2 regions of the Vreelandella lionensis genome follow, and region 1 is predicted to be linked to the other one. Evidence: predicted binding sites of a transcription regulator. Region 1 holds the regulator's gene; the other holds the start of a gene.
The links. The regulator LexA, encoded in region 1, represses DNA repair genes until DNA is damaged. The targets are predictions, from matches to a motif close to TACTGTNTANNTANACAGTA.
Positions count from the first base shown of each region.

Region 2: the regulator LexA is predicted to act here: its motif matches at 1,784-1,803, upstream of ACIGG6_RS04530 (LexA family protein).

Region 1 covers NZ_JBITWC010000023.1:32,362-36,573, forward strand. Annotated here, with positions in the region: gene purU (formyltetrahydrofolate deformylase) at 117-971, shown strand; gene ACIGG6_RS14280 (energy-coupling factor ABC transporter permease) at 990-1,661, shown strand; gene lexA (transcriptional repressor LexA) at 1,683-2,360, opposite strand; gene ACIGG6_RS14290 (TetR/AcrR family transcriptional regulator) at 2,589-3,266, shown strand; gene ACIGG6_RS14295 (L,D-transpeptidase family protein) at 3,244-3,759, shown strand; gene nagZ (beta-N-acetylhexosaminidase) at 3,842-4,212, shown strand, end outside.
Region 2 covers NZ_JBITWC010000005.1:112,389-116,600, forward strand. Annotated here, with positions in the region: gene ACIGG6_RS04520 (patatin-like phospholipase family protein) at 1-562, opposite strand, end outside; gene ACIGG6_RS04525 (alpha/beta fold hydrolase) at 624-1,514, opposite strand; gene ACIGG6_RS04530 (LexA family protein) at 1,839-2,297, shown strand; gene ACIGG6_RS04535 (Y-family DNA polymerase) at 2,294-3,679, shown strand; gene ACIGG6_RS04540 (sodium-dependent transporter) at 3,602-4,212, opposite strand, start outside.

The DNA.
Region 1 (4,212 bases):
CTGACCACGGTGCTTCCTCATCGTGCTTACGGTACACTACCGCCGCTAATGTGGTTTACCTGCTGGTAGGCAGGTGCTTGGCGAGCGTGCCGTTAAATACGTTAAGAGTGTTTGTTATGTCTCATTACTATCGTTTAGTTGTTTCCTGCCCAGATCAAGTGGGCATCGTGGCGCGTGTCTCAAGTTTTATTGCTCAACAAGGTGGCTCAATTACCGAAGCCAGCCAGCACTCTGACTTAGAGACTGGCCGCTTTTTTATGCGTTACGAGATTCTGGCGGATTCTCTGGGTATGTCGGCGGAAGCACTGCGCACGTCGTTTGAGCCGGTGGCGGCTGAATTTGATATGCAGTGGTCGCTGGTGGATACCCAAAAGCGCCGCCGTGTGGTGTTGATGGTGTCTCGGGAATCCCACTGCCTGGTGGACCTTCTCTACCGCTGGCAGGCAGGTGAGTTGGATTGCGATATTGTCGGCGTTATCTCTAATCACGATGATATGCGCTCGCTGACTGAATGGTATGGCATCCCTTACCATCATGTACCAGTTGACCCGGCTAATAAACAAACGGCTTTTGAACAGGTGCAGGAGCAGATTGATGCTGCCCGCGCTGACTGCATAGTGCTGGCGCGCTATATGCAAATTCTGCCGCCTTCGCTTTGCGAACGGTATGCAGGGCGCGTGATTAACATTCATCACAGCTTCTTGCCTTCCTTTGCGGGTGCCAAGCCGTATCATCAAGCCTATGAGCGCGGCGTGAAACTGATTGGGGCAACTTGCCACTATGTGACAGAAGAGCTGGATGCGGGCCCTATAATTGAGCAGGACATTCACCGGGTCAGCCACTGTCACACGCCTACCGATTTGGTACGTTTTGGTCGCGATGTGGAAAAAGCGGTATTGGCGCGGGGGCTGCGTTGGCACCTAGAAGGTCGCGTGCTAATTCACGGCAACAAAACGGTCGTTTTTAGCTAATCGGCAGAAGGGGACGCTATGTCATTTGCACAAAGCGTATTGGCACCGTGGGCACTCGTGATGACGTGGCTTTTATCGTTGGGTGTCATCGTCTGGTGCTTATGCCTGCGCCCCTGGCGGCCACTACTTGAGGATACAGCGCTTCAGCACCGCTGGATGGCAGCTACGTTGGCCGTCATGTTGATGTGGCAATTGCGTGCGCAAGCGGTGGACTGGTTAACTCTTCACTTGGTGTTTACGGTGCTGATGACGCTAGTCTTTAAAATGCCGCTGGCGTTGATCAGTAACGTGATGATTAATGTCGCCATGGTGGCTATTGGCAGAAACGATTGGTCGCTAATGGGGGCAAATGTGCTGGTGACAGGTATTGTGCCTGCGATCGTGACCGGTTTTGTATGGCGAATCGTTGACCGTCGGTTGCCTGATAATTTGATGGTGTTTTTATTTGCTTGTGGCTTTTTTGGAACGGCCTTGGCGACCTTAGGGGGAGGGCTATCTGCTGTTGCGCTGATTATCGTAGCGGGCACTGATCCCGAGGCCGTCTATCTCGCCCAAGAGTATGCCCGCTTTTTACCGTTACTGATGCCGTCAGAGGCATTTATAACCGGTATGCTGCTGAGTATTTTGCTGGTGTACCACCCAAACTGGGTGGCCACCTTTAATGACCACCGCTATATCGACTTGCAGTAGCCTGCCTTACAGGTTGGGCAACTAGCCAAGCGCTTGCCCATTACCACCGCGAATGACACCAACACCCACGCCTTCAATATCAAGCTGCTGAGTGCGTAGGTCGATCTCAATTGGTGCGAAATCTGCGTTCTCGGCAATCAGTGTTACTTGATGCCCCTGGCGTTTAAAACGCTTGACCGTTACTTCGTCTTCTAATCGTGCTACGACAATTTGCCCATCGCGAACGCGGTCAGTGCGATGCACGGCCAGAAGGTCGCCTTCAAGAATGCCTACATCTTTCATGGATAGGCCGCGCACCCGTAGCAGGTAATCTGCTTTAGGCGTGAAGTACTCAGCGGGCAGCGGGCAGTAACGGTCAATATGTTCAGCCGCAAGGATAGGGCTGCCAGCGGCGACCTCACCAATCACAGGAAGCCCATTGGGCAACGGCTCATTAGTAGCAGGTGCTGCAGCCGCTGGCGTTTCATTAAGCTCCTGCGGCTCCTGGTTAGGTAAGCGGATGCCCCGTGATGTATTGCGAATTATACGAATAGCGCCTTTGCGCTCGAGCGCACGCAAATGCTCTTCTGCTGCGTTAGGCGAGCGGAATCCCAGCGCTTTGGCAATTTCGGCGCGGGTAGGGGGGTAGCCAAGCTCACCCATGGTCTTAACAATAAAATCAAATACGTGCTGCTGACGTGCTGTGAGTGGACGCGACATACCAAACTCCAAAACAGTGAAAAGACAGTAGCTACATGTCGGCTTAATCAGTATGTGTTTAAGTATACAGTATGTTGCTCTGTCCAGTACATGACGAGTTACACCCAACCGAGCCAGCCGTTAAGTGTCCAGTTAACGCTTACTACCATTTGGATAAGAGATTGAGCCAGCAGGGGTTATGACATAGTATTCAGCCATGTTTAAAACACCTGTTTTTTGGAGGGCGCTATGGCCCAATCGGATACGGTAACGCGTATTTTAGATACTGCAGAGGTACTGTTTGCAGAGCGAGGCTTTGCCGAGACGTCGCTGCGCAATATCACCAGCAAGGCCCGGGTTAATTTGGCGGCCGTGAACTACCACTTTGGTTCCAAAAAAGCGCTAATTCAAGCGGTGTTTTCCCGCTATCTCGATCCATTTTCAGAGCGCTTTCACACCGCACTGGACGAGCTAGAAGCTCACTATCAAGGCCAGCCTATTCCTCTAGAAGTGCTGTTAGAGACCATGGCCACTACGGTACTGGCAGTGCCCGCCGAACGTAATAGCCTGAAGGTATTTATGCGGCTACTAGGGTTAGCCTACAGTCAGGCGCAAGGGCATCTGCGTCGCTACATTCAGCAGCAGTATGGCGATGTATTTACCCGTTTTACCGAGCTGGTGCGTAAAGCCACGCCTGAGCTGCCGGACGCCGAGCGCTTTTGGCGGCTACACTTTATGCTAGGCACAGTGATATTTACGCTTTCGGGACTGGATGCCCTGCGTGATATTGCTGCAAAGGATTATCAAGAGCAGGTGACGGTGCGTGACCTTGTGCGGCGGCTACGTCCAGTCGTTGTTGCTGCGATGAACGCGCCGCTACCGGCTGCGGTTGAAGAGGGAAACCATGGCAACGCCCAGGCTAGCTGAATTACCGCCTTCCCAATCTGGTTGGGTGGAGATTGACACCCAGCGGCAGCGGTTGCGCTGGTGGCAGGGAAAGGAAGTGAGCTATGAGTGCGCGATCTCCACTGGGGTTGCTGGCGTAGGGCAGCAAGAGGGTAGCGGCCAAACACCGCTGGGCTGGCACTATGTCCGTGCGTCTATCGGCAAGGGCTTGCCTGATAATGCGGTATTTCGTGGTCGCCGATGGACTGGCGAAGTATTTTCGCCTGAATTGGCGACAAATTACCCTGAGCGAGACTGGATTCTAACGCGCATTATGTGGCTCTGCGGTCTTGAGCGCGGCGTTAACCGTGGCGCTGATGTGGACTCCCAGCGGCGCTACATTTATTTGCACGGCACGCCTGAAGAACAACCGATGGGGGTGGCTGCCTCTCACGGCTGCATACGCCTGCGAAATCACGATTTACACTACCTGTTTGCACACGCCCAACCCGGTACGCCGGTTTGGCTGCATTAAGCCCACTTCCGGGCGTCCTGCCAGAATTTTGACACGCTAAGCGGTTAGTCTAAAATGGCGCCCTTTTTGTCGGATCCTCCCCATGACGCAACCCATTGGCCCGGTCATGCTTGACCTAGAAGGGCCGCAGTTATCCAGCGCTGAAAAGACATTGCTAAAAGACCCTGCGGTGGGCGGCGTTATCCTGTTCGCCCGTAATGTCGAAGATGCGTACCAAGTGCGGCAGCTCTGCAGCAGTATTCGTCGTGTGCGTGGTGATCTACTGCTAGGTATTGACCAAGAGGGCGGTCGAGTCCAGCGGATCAAAAAAGGGGTGACCAAGCTGCCCGCCATGGCGCGAATTGGCGATCTGTATGCCAGCGACCCAGTAGCAGGGCTCACCTTAGCCAAAGACACAGGCTGGCTGCTGGGGATGGAAATGGCCGCCTGTGGGTTGGATATGAGTTTTGCGCC
Region 2 (4,212 bases), on a different contig from region 1:
CCACCACGAAATCCGCCTCATGGGCTGCCAACACTGGCATCATTGGCAGCGGGTTGAGTAACCCGCCATCCACCAATACCTGTTCGCCAATGTGCACGGGAGTAATCACCCCAGGCACCGCAATCGAGGCGCGAATGGCGCGTAGCAGCGGGCCGTTTTGAAACCATACTTCCCGCTGGCGCACGAGGTCGGTGGCCACGGTGGTCACTGGAATGGGCAGGTCTTCAATCAGCCGGTCGCCCACTAGCTCCTCCAGCTTGCTCATCACTTTGTTGGCACGCATCGCCCCCATGGGGCTCCAGGTCACATCGACCAGTTTGAGCACGTCCAAGTAATCAAGGTTACACACCCACTCCCGGTACTCCGGCAGCTTGCCCGAGGCGTAAATGCCGCCGATCAGCGCCCCCATGGAGCATCCGGCAATCGAAATAATCTCGAAACCACGCGCCTCTAGCGCTTCAATAACGCCAATATGCGCATAGCCCCTAGCACCGCCGCTACCGAGCACCAGCGCTACTTTATTGCCACCGCCCAACGTCCTCCCCGTTAATTGGCTGACCACGTTCTGCCCCTCCTTTGTGGCATGGCGTCTCATACGCACGCGCTTTTCTTTTGATGCGACGTTAACTGGTCGTGCATCTTTCTAAGCAAATCACCTCGGCCACACGCTCAACGGCCTGTGGCTCCAAATGCAGATGGTGGCCACCTGCCAGCACGTGCCGGGTGAGCCGCGGCACCGCCTGCCTTGCCTGGGCTGCCCAGGCGCGCTCGCCCAAAATCCCTTGCTCTCCTTCTATTAATAGCACGGGGGCTTGGATCTCAGCCAAAACGGCCAGCACCTGCTGCGGTGTAAAGCGCACCAGCGAGGGCTTGAGCAGGCGGCTATCGGTACGCATTTGTACTTTGCCATCGGCGGTGGCCTGGGTATTACGCTCCACTAACGGTGTAGCAGTGAGACTATCCAGCGGCGTGACACCACCTGCGACGCGGGCCGCCACGGCGCTCTCAATATCTAGGTAGCGGGGCGCGCGGGAAGGCGGCCGCCGGTGGGCGATAATGCCTTTGCGTAGCTGGCCTGCCGTCTCTTCAGCGGGTGTATTCAACGCGCCTAAACCATCTATCAAAATTAAGCGGGCTACTTTTTCAGGCAGCGCTGCGGCCAGCAGGCAGGAAACCGCTGCCCCCATCGAGTGCGCCAGCAGCGTGGTCTGCTCAAGGCCTAGCGCCTCCATGGCATCCAGCACATCATGGGTGTAATCCCATAGCGCGTAGTCGTTGCCAGCAGGGGCATGGGCTGAGAGCCCGTGGCCACGAAAATCGATCGCCACGATTCGAATATCCAGCGCGTTCACCAACTGCGGGGCTAAGCGTGAAAAGCTGGCGGCGTTATCCAGCCAGCCATGCAGCGCTAGCCATGTGGGCGCGTCACTACGCCCCCAGCTCAGCGCCGCTAGCCGCCCATCAGACAAGGAAAGCGGCTGAGGGGTCGTGCCCGCTCGGGAAGAGTCATTCATAAATGGTTATCTCACAGCGAAAATCCGGCGCGTCAGATGACGCTCTTAGGCGCAAACGTTACCATGCTCAGCGCAGCGCTTGTGCTGCTTTTACGCGGCCATGGGCCACAACGCTTTTCTTATTCTGATTGGAGAGATTGCCATGAAACCTCACCGCGATACCCGCGCCCGCAACCTTGTGTTCTTTATTACTGTCGTGAGCGCCCTAGTCGTGGGGCTATGGTTAGCCCGCTGAGGGCAGCGCTTGCAATTTCTCCCCCATGAATAAATACTGTTTAAATATACTGTACATAAACACACTATTTATTCATGAGGATGCCGACGATGCCGTCTCAACCCATCCATCTTGCAACAACCGTGGTTGCGACAGCCTTGCCGTTAACTTCTCAGCCGCTGCCTTTTCCTCTGCTCACAGGCCGTGCAGGTTTTAGCGGCTTTCCCTCTCCTGCCCAAGATTACGAGCCGCGCACTCTCGACCTCAATGCGCGGCTGATCAAGCACCCTACCCAAACGTTTTACCTCACCGCGACAGGGGACAGCATGGAGGGTTGGGGCATCTTTGACGGTGATTTACTGGTCGTCGACCGCAGCGTCACGCCGCGCCTAGGGCATATTTTGGTCGCCATGCTGGATGAAGAAGTGCTAATCAAACGCTATGCGCTGCATCGCGGCACGCCGCACCTCTGCTCGGCCCATCCCCACTATCCGCCGCTGCCCCTGGAAGGTACCGACTGCCAGCTATGGGGCGTGGTGCGCGCGGTGATTCACGAGTATCTGCCGTGATCGGGCTGGTGGATGCCAATAATTTTTACGTCTCCTGTGAGCGGGTGTTCAATCCGGCGTTGGAAGGCAAACCCGTTGGTGTGATGTCGAATAACGACGGCTGCGTGATTGCACGCTCGGCCGAGATGAAAACCATGGAGATCGCCATGGGCACGCCCGCATACCAGTTAGAGGGGCTACGCCGCCGCGGGGTAATCCACCTGCTCTCTTCTAACTACGAGCTGTACGGCGATATGTCAGCGAGGCTTGCCCAGCTGCTGCGCGATGCGTGCCCCGAAGTGGCCCCCTACTCGATTGATGAGATGTTTATTTATCTGGATGGCCTCAGTGATACCCAGTGCCAAGCGCTGGGCACAGCACTGCGCCGCCGCATTCGTCGCTATTTGGGGCTTCCGGTGTGTATCGGGCTGGCCCCTACGCATACGCTGGCGAAGCTCGCCAATCACCTAGCCAAAAAACAGCCTCACTACGCAGGAGTGTGTTTACTCCACGGTGAAAGCGCTACCACCCAGGCAGTGCTGAAACAGCTGCCGGTAAGCGATGTGTGGGGAGTGGGCAGGCGCCTTGCCGAACGATTAGCGGTCAGCGGCATTCGCACCGCCTGGGATTTGCGGGAGCACGACCCCAAACGGCTACGCAAACGCTTCTCGGTGGTTCTAGCCCGCACCGCCTTAGAGCTGCGCGGTACGCCCTGCCTAGAGTTGAATGCCGTTGAGCAACCCCGCCAGCGCATCATGACCTCACGCTCGTTTGGTAAAACCACCGGCGTGAAAGAGGAGCTTCACGCGGCGCTGCGCCGCCACACCCAGCGCAGTGCCGAAAAATTGCGCCAGCAAGGCAGCCTTGCCCGCGCCGTCCTACTGTTTTTAAACACCAACCGCCACCGCAAGGACCAACCCCAGCTGTCGCCTAGCGCGATGATTCCGCTTGAAGCGCCCACCGACGATACTCGCGTCATTCTGGAAGCCGTTCGCGAAGGGCTCGACCAGATGTATCGCCCTGGCTTTCAGTTTATGAAGGCAGGCGTGATGCTGCTGGACTTGGTGGATGCACAGCAGTATCAGCTCTCTCTGCTACAGCCAACCACCAAGGCGCACCCTCACTTGATGAAGGCGGTAGACGAGATTAATCAGAAGATGGGGCAAGGCACGCTGCGCTTTGGGATGACTGACGCCGACGCGCCTTGGCAGCTGCGCTGTGAGCACCGCTCAAGACGCTACACCACCTGTTGGGATGAGTTAATGGAGGCAGGCACTCACCCTGGCGCGCTTGCCGCCGCCAGGGTGAAGCGTGAACAGCAGCGCTTAGCGGGCGGAAAGCGCTTGGCGAAGGCGCGGGCTAATGGCTTCGCCCACCACTGCCACCAGGACCAGCAGCGCTAGCAGCACCGGCCAGTGGGCAGCAAAAGAGACTTGGTACAGGCCAAGGGCATCGATAAAAATCACCAAAATACCCAGCGGACTCACGTAGCGCACCATGGCTAGCCACAGCGTATAGGGCAGCGGCGCCAGCCCCAGCTCGTCGCGAAAGGTTTCGCTTTTCAGCACAAAACCGGCCAGTAGTACCATGCCCAGGCCACCCAGCGGCATCATCCAACGGGAGGTGAGGTAGTCCAGCCAATCAAAGAAGTTCTTGCCTGCCAGCGTCCAATCAGCGCCCAGGTTGAACGACAGCATCGCCAGCGTGCTGATCAGCCACAGCACAATACCGGTGGCCCACGAGGCGGATTTACGGCTCATGCCTTTGTTATCGCACAACCAAGAGACCGTTGCTTCCACCATGGAAATTGAGGAGGTTAGTGCGGCCATGGAGAGCATTAAGAAGAACAGCGCTCCGAACAGCGTGCCCAACGGCATCGCTTGGAACGCTAACGGCAGGCTCATAAACAGTAGCCCTGGGCCTTCACCGGGGTCCA